Regions from separate parts of the Paenibacillus sp. IHB B 3084 genome, predicted to be linked through region 1. Evidence: riboswitches for the same ligand, from Rfam matches in the RefSeq annotation. Region 1 holds a riboswitch; each other region holds the start of a gene.
What was found. Region 1 has a riboswitch for thiamine pyrophosphate ahead of ASL14_RS09910 (ABC transporter substrate-binding protein). Riboswitches for the same ligand answer to the same signal wherever they lie in the genome.
Positions count from the first base shown of each region.

Region 1 (4,214 bases):
TTTTCACGGAAGGCCAGGCTGATGCCGTCCAGTTCCAGAGCTGGAGGAGTGGAGGAACGCTCCTGCTGTTCCACGGTCCCTTGGACTTGTTGTTCATCAGCCATATTTTGCGGTGATAAGTCAGTCGGATGCAGACTCATACGCACACGTCCTTTCTTTGGTATCATGGGTTTCCAGCGTATGCTGGTCATATCATTTGGAAGCTATTCCTGATCGGGTTTCCAGCGTACCAGCCATTTTTCCAGCAGTAGAATAGCTACGAACATTAGCAAACTGAGTGTAACAATGATGCCAATGGCGGCAAAAATCAGATCCGTACGGTAGGCTGATTTTTGCAGATTCATATAATATCCAATTCCTTCACTGGCTCCGATCCATTCAGCAATGATTGCGCCCATCACGCTGTAGGTGGCGGCAATCTTGATGCCCGAAAATACTTGCGGCAGGGAATGTGGTAACTCCAGCTTCATAAAAATAGCCATGCGGCCTGCGCCCGACATGCGCATATAGCTCATCATCGTGCGGTCCGTCCGTGTCAGCCCGTCCATGGCCGCTACAGCCACGGGGAAAAAGCAGACCAGTGTAATCACCATCAGCTTGGGCAAAACGCCAAAACCAAACCACACCATCAGCAACGGACCGAGAGCGATGGTCGGAATGTTTTGACTAAGAATGAGCAGCGGGTACAGAGCCGATTTGAGAAAAGGGATGGTATGAAGAACGATAGCGATCAATAGCCCTGTCGCTGTACCGATAGCAAATCCTGCCAGCGTTAAGCGAACGGTAGCCCAGGTATGTGCGCTAATCAGCACCGATTGGGCCATTCCTTCCTGCACGATCAGGGACGGAGCAGGCAGTATCCATGATTCCACATGCCAATAGGAAACCGCTCCCTGCCAGGCCGCTAAAAAGAAGAGGACCGCCACAAGGGGCGGCCATACGCTTTTCCACCAGGATGCGTTTTTGCCTTTCGGGTTCATGGGCGATATTTCTCGGTCAGCTTATCCATGCTGATACCCTGCGGGTTATGTGCGATTTTGATCTGTGAAATGACACTTGGACTGCCCGCTTCTGTCAGTGCCTCGTGCATGTCCTTAACCACTTTCAGCAGCTCATCCAGCTCACCTTCCATGGTTGTGTCCAATGGGTTCACCTGATGTTTGACACCAGAGCGCTGAATAACTTCAATCGCCTTATCTACATATGCGTAAGAGTCCTCGTTATTGGGGGTTTTAGGAATCACTTGAATACTGAGCAGTGTGTTAGCCATGTGAATTCACCTGTCCTTTATTTGGAGTGTTTTTAGGGAAATATGGTGGTTTAAGGGGGGAGACCGCTTCGCGTTTCATTTGATCTTACGATCGCTGTTGCCGTGGGATTCTTTGAATAGTTTAAAAGGTGAGAATCCCACGGCAAAGGCGAACGCTGCGCTTCTTCAGATTCAAATGAACCGCTGCGCTGCCAACCACCTTAAAAGCAACATATTATCGGGTTTTGTTGGTGTGGAATTTTTACACATTTAGCGTTTTAACAAAATGATTAACGCTTGGGCAGGAAGTCGTTGGTAAAGGCTTTATCGACTTCCAAGGGTTTGCTGAGCAGCTTGCGCTCATACATCCAGTCGGAGTAGTTTTTCCATACCTCCGCTTTTTGTACGCCCCATTGGGTGGCATCGTCCTGATAACGTGGGCTTAGCCATTTTTGGCTGGCGAGCACCAGCTTTTTATCCAGCTCCGGAACCGCTTTGGTCAAGATATCTGCGGCTTCTTCCGGGTGAGCGATGGTATATTCATAGCCTTGAGCGGTTGCGTCCATGAAGGACTTGACCAGCTCAGGATCATTTTTAATGGTCTGTTCGTTGCTCACGATGACAGGTGTATAGTAATCCAGGCTTTTGGAATAATCTTTTACATACAGCATATCCAGTGGCTCACCCCGTAGTTGGGCTTCAATCCCGGTCCATGCGTAGAAAATCCAGGCAAAGTCGATATCCCGCTTCACGGCTGTAAAATAATCGGCATTGCCCATGTTGATGATCTTCACCTTGCTTACATCACCTTTGTCTGCGTCCATGATGGATTTCATGACCGCTTCTTCTACGGGCGAACCCCAGCCGCCGTAGGTTTTACCTTCAAAATCCTTCGGGCTCTTAATCCCGCGGTCAACCGGGGCTGCGAAGCCTGATGTATTATGCTGAATGACCGCAGCGATGGATACGAGCGGTACCCCTTGCGTACGAGCCTGTGTGACGCCCTCCTGATAGCTGATACCAAAAGGTACAGCATTGGAAGCAACCATTTGATCGGCTCCGCCTGAGCCGGGTTGAACGATCTGGACATTCAAGCCTGCTTTTTCATAAAATCCTTTGTCCTTGGCGACATAGAGGCCCGTATGATTCGTATTTGGCGTCCAGTCGAGCACGACTTTAACGTCCTTGAGTCCCTTTGTCGGGGAGGATGATTGGGTGTTGGCGGCAGGAGTCTCGCCTTGTGGGGCAGAGGGGGAGCTTCCGCCGCAGGCGGTCAGGGTCAGGGCCATTAACCACAGGCTGATCAGCCCGAGGCTTAACATTTTCATGCGCTTCATCGTTGAGTTCTCTCCTTTATTACCCGTAATCCGTCGGATCAGACAGCTTATGTTTCCCATTTCACAAAAATAACTTCTGCCGGACGCTATCTGTTCCAACAACATCATCTTCAACAAAAAAAGCGCCCCGATGTTCCGGGACGCTTGCGCATGTATATACCAAAGTAAGGGATGGGCCTGGTCAAAGAAAAGGCGCATCTTGCTTAAGCATTCCTACGCTGGCATTACCCAGATCAGGTTGTAAGGGTCAGTGTCTTGGGACACACTCTCAGCCGGCCTATTCCAGCACCCCTGGCATTGTATAGTCGAATGGGTTATTCATTCGGGTTTACTACGACGATTATATGCCTAGAAGGCGGGTCTGTCCAGCATATAGGAAGAAGTGGCGGTTCATTTTCCAAACGACAGGGTACACTTTTACTGTGAGCTTTGTTCTGAAAATGACCATGATTCAATCGCTTAAAGTTGTTTTTCAGAATAGCTACGCAGGTATGGTTTGATGAGCTGGTGTTGGATCATGGCATAGGCCTTCAAAGGAATTCTAATTTGCGAAAAGGAGTTGTTGTACCGTGGGTAAAACGGAAACATTGGATCGCAGCCAACTGGAACAAGCCATTGTAAAGGCTTTGGATAACAACAAATTTTGCTCGTTGGGTACGGTAGAGGGCGGCAAGCCGAAGGTACGCTATATGGCTCTTTTTAACGAAGGGTTGAACATCCATCTGGCGACAGATCGCAAAACACATAAGGTGGAGGAGCTCAAGGACAACCCAAACGCTTATCTGCTGCTGGGCTATGAGGTTGGCGGTACAAAGGAAGTCGTAGAGGTTGAGGCGACTGTCCGTGTAACGGCTGACGAGGGATTGCGCAAACAAGTGTGGAATGATTCGTTGAAGGAATGGTTTTCTGGCCCGGATGACCCCGATTATGTCATTCTGGATGTAAATCCGACTCGAATTGAGTATGTGGGCAAGCAAACCGGACGTCAGGTGTGGGAAAAATAGAAACGGATAGAGTATGAGAAAACCAGCAATTCTCCGAGTTTTTTGGGAGGCTTGCTGGTTTTTATGTTTGCGAAAAATTAATTATTTTTTCATAAATAAATAGGGTAAATGACTACTCTTTTGTCCCGCGTTGGATTAAAATAGAAATGGTGGGTTCTAAACTTACATATATGTGCAAAAGTATGTGTATGAGGCCTACACCTTAATGAGGAGGGATATATTTTGTTATTTCATAAAAAATGGTTTAAAGGGTTTACAGCAGCCGTCGTAGCCTGTAGTATGCTGGTGTTTTCAGCCGCTCCGTCTTGGGCTGCCAGCGAATCCAAGGATAGCGCTACAGTGAATTTGCGGATCATGGAAACAACGGATATTCATGCGGCCTTGATGAATTACGATTACTATGCGGACAAGGAAACGAACGAATATGGCTTGATTAGCACAGCCGGACTGATCCAGCAGGCGCGCAGTGAAAAGAGAAACAGCCTGTTGTTCGATAACGGCGACTTGTTGCAGGGCAATCCACTGGGTGATTATATGGCCAGAAGCAAAACCTTCGAGAAAGAAGGCGGTGTCCATCCGGTCTACAAGATGATGAACTTGATGGACTATGATGCGGCTACGGTG
Region 1 covers NZ_CP013203.1:2,107,638-2,111,851, reverse strand. The annotation lists gene ASL14_RS09925 (ABC transporter ATP-binding protein) at 1-140, opposite strand, end outside; gene ASL14_RS09920 (ABC transporter permease) at 204-980, opposite strand; gene ASL14_RS09915 (MTH1187 family thiamine-binding protein) at 977-1,270, opposite strand; gene ASL14_RS09910 (ABC transporter substrate-binding protein) at 1,540-2,586, opposite strand; TPP riboswitch at 2,780-2,889, opposite strand; gene ASL14_RS09905 (pyridoxamine 5'-phosphate oxidase family protein) at 3,156-3,590, shown strand; gene ASL14_RS09900 (bifunctional 2',3'-cyclic-nucleotide 2'-phosphodiesterase/3'-nucleotidase) at 3,813-4,214, shown strand, end outside.

Region 2 (4,214 bases), 330 kb from region 1:
TACGTAATAACACCTTCACGAACGTCATCCTTGTTCGGCAGACCCAAATGCTCCTTCGGCGTAACATAGCACAGCATGGACGTCCCGAACCAACCAATCATCGCTGCCCCGATCGCCGAGGTAATATGATCATAGCCAGGTGCAATATCCGTCGTGAGCGGTCCCAGTGTATAAAAGGGAGCTTCCTTGCAAATCTCCATTTGCAGGTCCACATTCTCCTTGATTTTGTGCATCGGGACATGTCCCGGCCCTTCAATCATAACCTGAACATCATGCTTCCAGGCAATTTGCGTTAACTCGCCCAACGTATCCAGCTCAGCAAACTGTGCTTCATCATTCGCATCATAGATACTGCCTGGACGTAGACCGTCTCCGAGGGAAAAGGCCACATCGTAGGCTTTCATAATTTCGCATATTTCTTCAAAATGTGTGTACAAAAAGTTCTCCCGATGGTGCGCAAGACACCAAGCCGCCATGATCGACCCTCCACGGGACACAATTCCCGTCATTCTGCTTGCCGTCAACGGAATATACCGCAGCAGCACGCCCGCATGAATTGTAAAATAGTCCACGCCCTGCTCCGCCTGCTCAATCAGCGTGTCACGATACAGCTCCCATGTTAGCGCCTCTGCTTCGCCGTTCACCTTTTCAAGCGCCTGATACAGCGGTACAGTCCCAATCGGCACAGGGGAGTTACGGATGATCCATTCACGCGTCGTATGGATATTACGGCCTGTGGACAGGTCCATGACCGTATCCGAGCCCCAGCGTACAGCCCAGGTCATTTTCTCCACTTCTTCCTCGATGGAGGACGTAACCGCAGAATTACCAATGTTCGCATTAATCTTCACGTGAAAATGACGACCAATCACCATCGGCTCACTTTCCGGGTGATTGATATTTGAAGGCAAAATAGCTCGTCCTGCCGCCAACTCCTGCCGCACAAACTCAGGCTCCACCCCTTCGCGGATGGCCGCAAATTCCATTTCGGGCGTAATGATCCCTTGCCGCGCATAATGCATTTGCGTTACACTACGCCCTTGCCGCGCACGGAGCGGAAGGTTGGTGACGCCGGGAAATTCAGCCGTCTCCCGTTTGGAGCCGGGCTTCAACCCGTTATCCTCCGGCTTGACGGCGCGCCCCTCGTAAACCTCCACATCACCCCGTTCCAGTGCCCAGGCTCGCCGTAATGGAGGCAACCCCTTACGGATATCGACCTGATAGGCTTCATCGGTCATGGGACCGCTCGTATCGTACACACGCAACGGCTCATGATGCTCCGTGCCCTGCGGCGTATGTGTGGGATGCAGGGCGATTTCACGCTCCGGTACGGCAATGTCCGGCCGCGAGCCTTGAATATATACCTTGCGGCTCCCTGGAAAGGGCTTCACCCCTCCTGTCTGTTCATCCACTGCGTTCCCTACTGTTCCTTCTGTTTCTGTCGGTTTCATTGTCCATTCCTCCCGTTTCGATGAAATGACACACCGATCCGGAACCATCCCCAGGCTGGCTATCTATGCAAAAAAGCCGGTTCCCCAGGGAACCGGCTAATCTAACGAACAGCTATGCAGACGGCTACGCACGCGGAAACATACTCCGATGCATTGCCGTAGACAGCGGCTACGTATACATTTCAATGGCCGATTACTTCCCTACGCTGGTATGATCCAGATCAGGTGCAAAGGGTTCGGAATCTAGTGCAATTCCATCTCAGCCCGGTATTACAGGCTCCCCCAGTAACTGTGATAATTCTATTCGCATGAGGCGGCTATAATTGACAACCCGCCATCCCCATCAGATTACTTCAAATTTACGGCTTTGGCAACCCTTCTCTGGTCCCTTTTTCCAAGATCTCCTGCATCATTCACTTAGATTGCCCCGGTTCCTCTCAATCCTTGCTACGGAAGCATAAGCCCCATTTCTTTTGCCGCCTCAATCAAAATCGGTGCAAAATCATGCAGCGTCTCGGGCGCTAGTCGGCTGACCGGACCAGATACAGATAAGGCCGCAGCGACCTGTCCCTTCCGATTCACGATAGGCGCAGCCACAGCAGCAGCGCCCGGCTCCCGTTCCTCATAGCTGGTCGCGTAGCCCTTCTCACGAATATCCTGCAATTGAGCCTTATAGACCTCCGGGTCTACCGAGGGCGGCCATTCATCCCCGCTTAGAAGGGCTTCCAGCTCCTGCGGCGGCATAAAGGCCGCCAGCACCTTGCTGGAGGCTCCTACAGCCAGCGGCATGCTTGCACCCACTGGCGCAACGCGGCGGATCGCCTGATTGCTCTGCACGGCCTGAATGCGGATACGCATGCTGCCATCGCGCAGGTATAGGCTGACCGTTTCACCCAGACGGTCACGCAATCCTTCCATCGCTGGCTGTAATAGGATCGCCGGCTCGTCGCTTTGCGACAGATGGGTGGACAGCTCCCATATCCGGATGCCGAGCCGGTATTTTTCCGTTGCGGGATTCCGAACGACAAAGCCCCGATCCTCCAGCGTGGTCAGCAGCCGATGAACGGTACTTTTATGTAAACCAATTTTGGAAGCAATCTCTGTTAGACCCAGATCGGAATCTCCGGTAAAACACATCAGTATATCAAGCGCACGCTCCACGGCGCGAACCGTTAATTTACGGTCTTCCATTGTGAACCGCTCCTCTTTGTTCCATATTCGTTTCACACCATGAAACATGGTTACATAAATTATATAGAATAGTCGCGGCTACTGTAAACCAATGTTTTTATGACAGCCATATTACAGAACGAGAACAAACATCGACAAATCTTTGCATCATTTTTACTTTTCCGGTTCAGCCGTTGACTTTGGATAACACGCATCATACGATAATAGGTATCTATACGGACATAAACTATCATTTTCAAGTGGAATTGTACCTAGAATTCTATGAAACGAAGTTCATTTTTATAGAAGGAGGCTCTTACATGATTTCGACATCCCAGCGCAGCTCTCAGCTACAGCATGCTGTCCAGGAGCCGTCCACCCCACTGATCAACCCCCGGCTGCTGCGGATCAAGCATGTTGTCATTGCCTTGCTGCTGTCGGTCGTATTTTTTCTGTTGTTTTGCTTTATTACCCTGCACGCCTATATCGCATGGGTACTGACGAATCCAACCGTCGCGCCACTGTACTCGAACCCGATGCAGGCCAAAGGCATGCCCTACGAGGAAGTCAGCTTCCCCGCCAAGGACGGCAGCCGGGTGGTGCAGGGCTGGTATATCCCGGCAGATCAATCGAAGAAAACGATTATTTTCAGCCACGGTTATGGGGCCAACCGCGAAGAAAGTTGGATTCCGATGTATGATCTGGCGCATTATGCCCACCGTTTGAATTTTAACGTTGTCATGTTCGATTACGGATTCGCATCACAAAATAGCAAAGCCGTCGCAACCGGAGGCAAAGCGGAATCCCAGCAGCTTCTCGGGGCCATCCAGCTTGCGAAGCAACGCGGCTCCTCGGAGATTATCGTATGGGGCTTCTCGATGGGGGCAGGGACCGCCCTTCAGGCGGGCCTGCAAACCAACGATGTGGACGCCATGATTTTGGACAGCACCTTCTTGCTGGAGCCGGATACGCTGTACCATAACATTCATAATCAAATTGATCTGCCTCGCCATCCGTCTCTGGAAATTCTGGAGCTGCTGTTTCCAGTCTTGAACGGTACCAGCCTGCATCAGATTCCATATCAAGAGGTCAAAGCGGAAAACTATCCGTTCCCGATCATGTTCGTGCATGGGACGCAGGATGAAAAAGCTCCTTACCCGATTGCGGAAAAGCTCGCTGCCAATCAAACCAACCCGCTTTCCAGTGTATGGATTGTCAAAAACGGGCTGCATGAGCTTATTTTCAGGGAGCATCCACGTGAGTATTTGCGGCGGGTATCGACGTTTTTAAGCGGTGTACAAGAGTTGGAGGACAAGAAAACTATCGCTAATGCCAGTAAACAAACGACTACGCAGTAATGGTTCTATTTTAGTAGCCATACTCCTTTCAACCTGGAGAAGCCCGTCTGTGGACACTTAACCCGTGCCGCAGCGTGGCTTCTTTTTTGCATCCAACTATGTATCCATTTGCCCCACATTACATATCGCGCCGGAGCCGGGGAGTTTGTAGACATATTCCCGATGAGACGGCGAATATACTGGGTACGTATGCATCCGGGTCAGGTTCTTGGGACCAGCCCGGATAGCCATAGTG
Region 2 covers NZ_CP013203.1:1,779,976-1,784,189, forward strand. The annotation lists gene thiC (phosphomethylpyrimidine synthase ThiC) at 1-1,451, opposite strand, end outside; TPP riboswitch at 1,633-1,745, opposite strand; gene ASL14_RS08335 (IclR family transcriptional regulator) at 1,899-2,642, opposite strand; gene ASL14_RS08340 (alpha/beta hydrolase) at 2,942-3,979, shown strand.
Region 2: it holds a riboswitch for thiamine pyrophosphate, as region 1 does, so the genes downstream of both, thiC (phosphomethylpyrimidine synthase ThiC) here and ASL14_RS09910 (ABC transporter substrate-binding protein) in region 1, are expected to answer to the same signal.

Region 3 (4,214 bases), on a different replicon from region 1:
TTGCCAAGCTGCTGCTGGAAAAGCCGAATGTGCTGCTGCTGGATGAGCCTACCAACTATTTGGATGTAGAGCATATTGAATGGCTTACACGTTATCTGAAGGATTATCCATATGCATTTATTCTTATTTCTCATGATACTGAGTTTATGAATCAGGTCGTTAATGTCATCTATCATCTTGAATTTGCCAAAATGACCCGTTATTCAGCCAACTATGAAAAGTTCCTTGAAATGGCGGACCTGAACAAAAGCCAGCATATTGAAGCTTATGAGAAGCAGCAGGATTTTATTAAGAAACAGGAAGATTTCATTCAACGCAATAAGGCTCGCGCCTCTACGTCAGGTCGGGCGAAGAGTCGTGAGAAGCAGCTTGATCGAATCGAGCGCATCGATAAACCGGAAGAAGCGGCTAAGCCAACATTCCAATTTAAAGAAGCACGTGCGAGTGGGAAAACGGTATTTGAGGGTATTGATTTTGAAATTGGCTACACCCATGCCCTGTTGCCTAAAATGTCCATGACGATTGAACGTGGCGATAAAATTGCGATTGTGGGCTACAATGGTGTCGGTAAATCGACATTGCTCAAAACCATTCTGGGAAAAATTCCGCCGATCAGCGGCAAGACCTATCAAGGGGATTTCTTGCAGCCAGCTTATTTTGAGCAAGAAGTACGCGCAGAGAAAGTTACACCGATTGAGGATGTGTGGAATGAATTCCCGCACTTGAACCAGCATGAGGTACGGGCGCATTTGGCGCGTTGCGGTTTGAAAAATGAGCATATCACCCGTCCGCTATCCGCGCTCAGTGGTGGTGAGCAGGCCAAAGTCCGCCTATGCAAATTGCTAATGCGGGAAAGCAATTGGGTGCTTTTCGATGAGCCTACTAATCACTTGGACATCAAAGCGAAGGATGAGCTGAAACGTGCCTTGAAGGAATACAAAGGAACGGTATTGCTCGTATCTCACGAACCGGACTTTTACGAGGATTGGGTAACCAAAACGTGGAATGTGGAAGAATGGTCAAGTAAAGTCAACTAATATCCAGTTCTGTAGCAAGCTTCACAAGAAGCGGGGTTTGCAGGATTAGGAAAATATGCTAAGCTATCTTTAGCTGATACAATAAAATAGTTACACTAGGGGAGCCGCCCATGCGGCTGAGACGGAATAAACGGATTTCGGACCCTTTGCACCTGATCTGGGTTATGCCAGCGTAGGGAAGTGAGCGCCGTACAAACGAGGTAACGAAAATCATTACTTTGTTTGTTCGTGGGACGATATACGTATACGGATATGATGGTCCGTTCGGTTATTGGACGTACGTTAAACCACTTCCTTTGGGAAGTGGTTTTTTTGCGTTTTCGTTCGTGTTCATATGTTCGTATTCATATATCGTACCCCTTCATTTTTTTGCTGGTAAACGTGGCTAGTCCATACCGTATAGCACGATATGAGACTGTAAAGATACAGGGTCAGCTTACAACCATTTAGTCCATTGTGAGGTGAGAATGAGATCGAATTGCACGTAATTACGATGGAAGGCGATTCCAGTGCACATGCACATACTGCCCAAGTGGCTGCTGCTATTCATCCGTATGTTCATTATGTACACGTGCGCTTGAAGCAGAAGGGCGCATCTGAATTGCTTGCTTTAACCCGCAGTATGGTGAATCGAGGAGTTCCTTTACAGCAAATTGCAGTAAATGACCGAGTGGATGTTGCTTTGCTTACCTCCGTTGGAGCTATCCAGCTACCGGCTAACGGATTACCTGTTGAGGATGTCAAAAGTATACTTCCAGAGGGTACGCACTGCGGGGTGTCGGTGCATTCTTTGGAGGAGGCACAGGCTGCCGAACAGGCAGGAGCGGATTATGTATTCTATGGTCATGTGTATGAGACTCACTGCAAGCCGGGGGTCACTCCGCGAGGTATAGTACAGCTTGAGCGCATATGCAGGCTGCTGAGCATCCCTGTAATTGCTCTAGGCGGCATACAACCACGCCATATTCACGAGCTGTATACTGTGGGTGCAAGCGGAATTGCGGTGATGTCTGGCATCTGGGAGGCTGAGTCCCCGTTGCGGCTGCGATGGCGTACAAGCGAATGGCGGATCGGGTAGTGCACAGCCTGTAGTGGTGAAACGAAAGTAGGAGATCGCTGCAAGCAGAATCGTTAGTGGAGAGGAGAGATGGAACATATGCCAGAGATAAAAACAGAGGCACAAGCTATTGGACACGCTGAATGCTTGGTGATTGGTGGAGGTGTCATCGGTAGCTCCATTGCTTATCATGTGGCCAAGGAGGGTCGCAGTACGATATTGGTGGAACGATTCATTCCGGGCGGGGGAGCCTCAGGGGCTGCGGTAGGGATGCTGGCAGCAGAGAGTGAAGAATTCACCGACCCGGAGTTGGCACAGTTCGCCCGCACAAGCCGGGATGCATTTCCCGAGCTGGTTCGTGACCTGGAGCGTTTGTCTGGTGTTTCGGTGGAATTCCGTACAGAAGGATTTGTGACTCCCTTCCGTTCGGAAGCAGAGGGGCAAAAACGCTGGAATGCGGCTATTGCGCGAGAGGGTGATCATCCTGTGTGGTGGGATGCCAGAGAATTGGCCCGCCGAATTCCAGGTTTGGATGGTCAAGTGATCGGGGCTATATACCGATCAAAGGAGACACAGATTTCTCCTGCCCAGCTTTGTCGTGCTTATACGGGGCAGCTGTCGAACTGGGAGCAGCAATATGCTCTGGTACACAGGCGGAGCAACTCGTAGTACAGAATGGGCGAGTTTGTGGCGTACAAACAGACAGTGGTTTTTTTTACTGCGAACAGGTCATTATTGCTGGAGGCTTGGATAGTATGAGACTGCTGGAGCAGGTTGGTTTTGAATATCCGCTTAATCCGGTCAAGGGTGAGGCTGTTGCAGTCTCCTTGAAGGATCATCCATTGGAATATACCATTTACGCCGATGATATTTACCTGGTGCCCAAGCGGAATAACGAGCTTTGGATTGGGGCGACGAGTCTGCCACATCTGTATGACAAAGAGGTCACCATTGGAAGCCTGGAGGGGCTGCTGGCCCGTGCTTCTGCCTGGCTGCCTCGCGTCCATGAAGCTTCTTTTATACGCACTTGGGCAGGCTTGCGTCCGCAGGCAGCGGCGGGGCGTCCTTGTATTGGAGCTGTTCCCGGCGTGGACGGAGTATATACTGCGGTCGGACACTACCGGAACGGTGTGCTGCTGAGCGAAGCTACCGGGCGTGCGATTGCAGCGCTGTTAAAAGGGGCTGGTGTGGCTGAGCTTGGAATAAGCAGCTTTTCTCCTGAACGTATAAAGGAGGCGAGCAAATGAAGCTGACGATTAACGGTCAGAACATGACCTTTTCCAATCGGATCATTCATGTGGATCAACTGCTGAAAGAGCTGGATTTGAAAGTGAAAACTGTAGTGGTGGAGCTGAATCGTCACATATTGACTCGTGAAGATCATGATGAAGCGGTACTGAAGGATGGAGATAGCTTGGAAATTGTACATTTTGTGGGAGGCGGTTAATCATGTTAACGATTGGCAAAGCATCTTTTACGTCAAGGCTGCTATTGGGTACAGGAAAATTCCCCGATCTGGATATTCAATCCAAAGCTGTGGAAGCTGCGGAGACCGAAATATTGACGTTTGCCGTGCGGAGATTAAATTTGGAGGAACGGGATAAGCAACATTTTCTGGATACGCTGGATTTGAGTTGTTATACGTTGCTGCCTAATACGGCAGGAGCGACGACAGCGGATGAGGCAGTGCGTATCGCTCAGCTGGCGAGAGCCTCAGGTCTGTGCGATATGATTAAGGTGGAGGTCATTGGGGATAGCAAGACCTTGCTTCCTGATCCTTTTGAAACGCTCAAGGCCAGCGAAAAACTGCTGGAGGAAGGTTTTATCGTGCTGCCTTACATATCGGATGACGTGATTCTTGCCAAAAGGCTGCAAAAGCTTGGTGTACATGCCGTTATGCCTGGAGCTTCCCCCATTGGTACCGGACGCGGCTTGCTAAACCCGTTCTCATTGGAGCTCATTATTGAACAAGCGGAGGTTCCAGTTATCGTCGATGCCGGTATTCGCTCACCTGGAGATGCAGCAATGGCGATGCAACTGGGGGCAGATGCCGTGCTGTTGAATACAGCTGTCTCAGGAGCTCAGGACCCTGTAAAAATGGCTGAAGCGATGAAGCTGGC
Region 3 covers NZ_CP013206.1:53,522-57,735, reverse strand. The annotation lists partial or broken gene abc-f (ribosomal protection-like ABC-F family protein) at 1-1,037, shown strand, start outside; TPP riboswitch at 1,125-1,233, shown strand; partial or broken gene ASL14_RS26590 (thiamine phosphate synthase) at 1,531-2,129, shown strand; partial or broken gene thiO (glycine oxidase ThiO) at 2,185-3,341, shown strand; gene thiS (sulfur carrier protein ThiS) at 3,338-3,541, shown strand; gene ASL14_RS26575 (thiazole synthase) at 3,544-4,214, shown strand, end outside.
Region 3: it holds a riboswitch for thiamine pyrophosphate, as region 1 does, so the genes downstream of both, ASL14_RS26590 (thiamine phosphate synthase) here and ASL14_RS09910 (ABC transporter substrate-binding protein) in region 1, are expected to answer to the same signal.

Region 4 (4,214 bases), 2.4 Mb from region 1:
CGATATCACCATATCCTTGCTCTCGGACCTTTGCTTTAATCTGCTCTATCGATTTTCTTGCCCCTCATGGATTCGTTCAGCAGCTTTCCTTTATCGATGACCGTAACGGAAAAGAAATCAGGCTGCACACCTATCCCCATATCCTGAGCGGTTGGCGGCTCGTATTCGGGTTTGCGCATGACTGATAGTGAGCCGTTCGTTTCCAACGTGGCGTACCTGACCTCACGAAGAGAAAAAATATTTTGCTGCCGAAGCATGGAAAGTAACTGTGTATACTCAATATCGTATTTTTCTAGCATTTCTTGATTAACCTTGCCTTTATCGATGAGCAGCACAGTCCGGCCCTCCGCCATATATCCAAATCTTACAAAATGGGTCGTTGCCTTCTCAAAAAAGTAGGACAGCGCGCACCACAGTGCCAAAGCAAACAAAAGCTGCCCAATGCTCACCTTATCGTCGTATAGTGTATTCCCCATAATTTCGCTTAAAACCAATGACGTTAAAAAATCGAGCGGTGTTAACTGACTGAGGGTTTTCCGCCCTGTAATAAAAGCAATAATCCACAAACCAAAAAAGCTGATGATCAATTTGACACTAATCGTGACGAATACCTCCATACATACACCTCCCGGCAAGAAGTTATTTCTCCTTACGGGTTATTACACCTGTCCATTTCTATATAAACAGTAGTTCATTTCACCTTCTATCCTCTTGTGTTCAGAATATCCGCTCTAATGCGCGCACCCTACCGTACTGGCGCACATCTTCCGGCGTTACCGCGAACAGCATATTAAGTAGCTCGATCTGAAAGCTTCCTGGTCCTTCCCCACCTTTTCGTTCTGCTGCCATTTCAGCAGCAACGCCATATACGGCAAGTGCTGCCATGCCAGCAGTAAGTCTGTCGTTTTCGACAGCAGCGAAAGCGCCAAGCACCGAAGTTAATAGGCAACCAGCTCCCGTAACTTTGGTAAGCATGCTATGGCCGTTCTCAATGATCCACCCTATACGGCCGTCGGTAATGACGTCTTCTTTGCCGGTGATTGCAACAATTGTATTCAGTTGATGGGCTGCTTTGACTGCAAGTTGTGAAATATTCAAATTGCCTGTTTCTCCAGCATCGACACCTTTAATTTGTATGTCTTCGCCAATGATTTGTGCAATTTCAGCAGCGTTACCGCGAACAATATCCACCTTGACCCGATCCAGAATCCGGAGAGCGGAGGCTGTGCGGAATGGGGTCGCTCCCGCGCCCACGGGATCTAACAGCACAGGTACCCCATGTTCATTAGCCGATAAACCAGCCATAATCATGGACTCTACAAGTTCTTCATTTAACGTACCAATGTTAAGTACAAGCGCCCCCGCAATTCGGGCCATATCTGCGACTTCCTCTTTGGCGTATGCCATAACTGGTGAAGCGCCGAGCGCGAGCAGTCCGTTTGCCGTAAAATTGGTGACGACCACATTGGTTATATTGTGAACGAGCGGATTCGTATCCCGCATATTTTGTAGTAACAAAGCCATTTGATCTAACATAAAAAAACCAACCCTCTTTCTTCAGGAACCTGTGAAAGACTGTTGGCCTATACATATGTATACACTTCTATCCCTACGCTGGCATTATCCAACAGGTTCACACGGTCTACGACGGCTTAGTCGTACTCTCAGCTTGCTTCCACAGGCTCCCGTTATATTTTTTTCTAATGTTACGGGTTCGTCATACAAAAATCAACAGATATTTTGATCATGTAAAAAACGTTTGGAGGTTTGCTTTTGGACCCATCTATTGCTTCTTCCCCGTCTGCTGTTGTAGCCGCTGATGGCTCGGGTGACTATCTTTCTCTAATTGAAGCTTTAGCATCCAATGAAACAAATATTTTAATAAAAAACGGTATTTACAATGTTTCTACTACTATATTGATCCAAAACCACACTACAAAATACAGGGTGAATCCATTGAACAAACGATACTTCGCCAAGCCGATCCTTCAAAGGATTTAATCAAAATAAACGCCGATGATGTTTCGATTACCCGCTTAACCCTGGATACGTTCACTCACTCTGCTCAAGCAGCTCTTGTTGTTGCATCCTCTAACCGTACCCGCATTGAAGGAAATAAGATTTTAGGTGCTGCAAGTATTTTTGCCGTATACTTTGCGGGTCCACAGGTGACGCCAGGTGCAGATACGATTGCAGCAGTAGAAGAAAATCATCTCGATAATGAAAATGTGTTTGAAAATAACACCTTATATTCTGATTTTATAGGGGATGGCCTATCCTTTTCTCTTCAGAAAAATGGTAAGGTGCGCAATAACAATGTATTTGGCTCCATGATCTCTTTTTATATGTGTCGTGATTCCGAAGTATGGGGCAATCTCATTAAGGATTCTCCTCTCTCAGGTATCTCTTATTCATTGCCCGCTTATAACAACCGCATTGAAAGGAACATCATCCTTCGTTCAATCAATTCAGGGATTCGCGTTTCACGTAATTTAGAGCACCCAATTTCATTAGGCAGTCGATACCATGGATTAGAGATTATGTACAATAAGATTTGGGATACCCGCTTTTTTGGCATTGAACTGGATCAGCTTTCTAACCATATTAACGTGATGTTCAACACGATTGATCATCCTGATTTCTCGGGCATCCAGGTTTTGCGATGTTCTAAAATCAATATTTCCAATAATATCATTTCTAATTTTGGAGCCTGGAAAGGTCGTGGTAAAATTCGTGATTGGACGAGTGATTCGAACGGGATTTATCTGGAAACGGATGTTCAACAATCCAGTATTTATTTAAATGAAATCATATCCAAGGGAAATGGGGATTTTGGTATTCGGGTTACGAAAGAAACCTCTCACAATCGAGTGTATTTTAATCGAGTTTTAGGGACTTATGTTCAGCATCCCTTATGGATTGAGGGCAATAATTTCGGGAAATAATATTGTCCTACCCATTCTGAGGTTCAAGTCGGACTACAGCTCCTTAACGACTTTTTACGAGAAGCTGGATCGCTTCCTTAACAAGTTTATCTGTATCTCCACCAGCCTCTTGTTCTTCCGATATACAACGTTGCAGATTCTCTGCCACGATCTGGGCAATCGCTTTATCGGATGCGTTGCGTACGGCGGATAACTGGCTTACTACGTCCTTACAGGATTGTCCTTCATCCATTAAACGAAGCACCCCACGCACCTGACCCTCAATTCTTCTCAGGCGTGTTTTCAGCTCATCACTATAATTGTAATCCATCAGGTATACACTCCTTTTTGATTTAATCATATACATGTATAGGTATATTATAAACCAAAAAAATAATAAGGACATCCTAAATGAATAGATTTACCTTACCCTGCGAAGCATCCCCCAGGTAGGCAGCTACTCCGGCATATTCCAAACCGTCCATCAGCTCTTCCTGTTGTAGTCCTAGCAGATCCATGGTCATGGTGCAGGCCACCAGCTTGATCCCCTGCTCTTGCGCCAGCTCGATAAGCTGCGGAAGGGAAAGCGCATTATGCTTTTTCATGACATGCTTGATCATCTGTGGGCCGAGTCCTGCAAAATTCATTTTGGACAATGCAAGCTTTTGGGGTCCACGCGGCATCATCCAGCCAAATTTGGAGCCTAGAGGTGCGCCGATCAAACTTCCCAATACCGTAAAAACAGTTACGATAACCGGAATTTGACCCGTTGATATTTTGCCAATGACACCGCCAATGGCGGAAATGAACACAATAGCGAATGAGGATGCGATGGTCGTTCGGGTAGGAATCTTGAGCACGGTTAACATAAATACTCCCGCTAATGAAGCAAAGAAGACCTGAAACATGCTAATCGTGGACACTTCTTGTGCTGAAAAATGTGCTATGCCCAAGCCAGCCGGGACAAAAAGTAATAACGGATAATTGATAATGGCTCCGCCGATACCCAGCAAACCGGAAAAGAATGATCCGATCAGACCCAGAAGCACCATGACTCCATACAGGAGAATATCCATCATACCCCCACTTTAGTTGTCATGTACGGCACAGCGGTTAGGTCCCATTTCCATGTCTCGCTGTTCTTCTTCCGCAGGTGTTATTTCTTCCATGTTGGTCTGCCGAATTTCTTGATAGGCGTTAGGGTGTTCTGGTAAGTTAGCAGTTACTCTATTTCTGAATTCAGTCTCACTTTGCAGGTTTAAACCCGGATTCGTCTGGTAAAGCTCTGCT
Region 4 covers NZ_CP013203.1:5,234,254-5,238,467, reverse strand. The annotation lists gene ASL14_RS24515 (DUF421 domain-containing protein) at 36-617, opposite strand; gene thiM (hydroxyethylthiazole kinase) at 718-1,536, opposite strand; TPP riboswitch at 1,590-1,699, opposite strand; gene ASL14_RS24505 (hypothetical protein) at 1,774-2,001, shown strand; gene ASL14_RS24500 (right-handed parallel beta-helix repeat-containing protein) at 2,169-2,945, shown strand; gene ASL14_RS24495 (metal-sensitive transcriptional regulator) at 2,989-3,255, opposite strand; partial or broken gene ASL14_RS29690 (DsrE/DsrF/DrsH-like family protein) at 3,332-3,631, opposite strand.
Region 4: it holds a riboswitch for thiamine pyrophosphate, as region 1 does, so the genes downstream of both, thiM (hydroxyethylthiazole kinase) here and ASL14_RS09910 (ABC transporter substrate-binding protein) in region 1, are expected to answer to the same signal.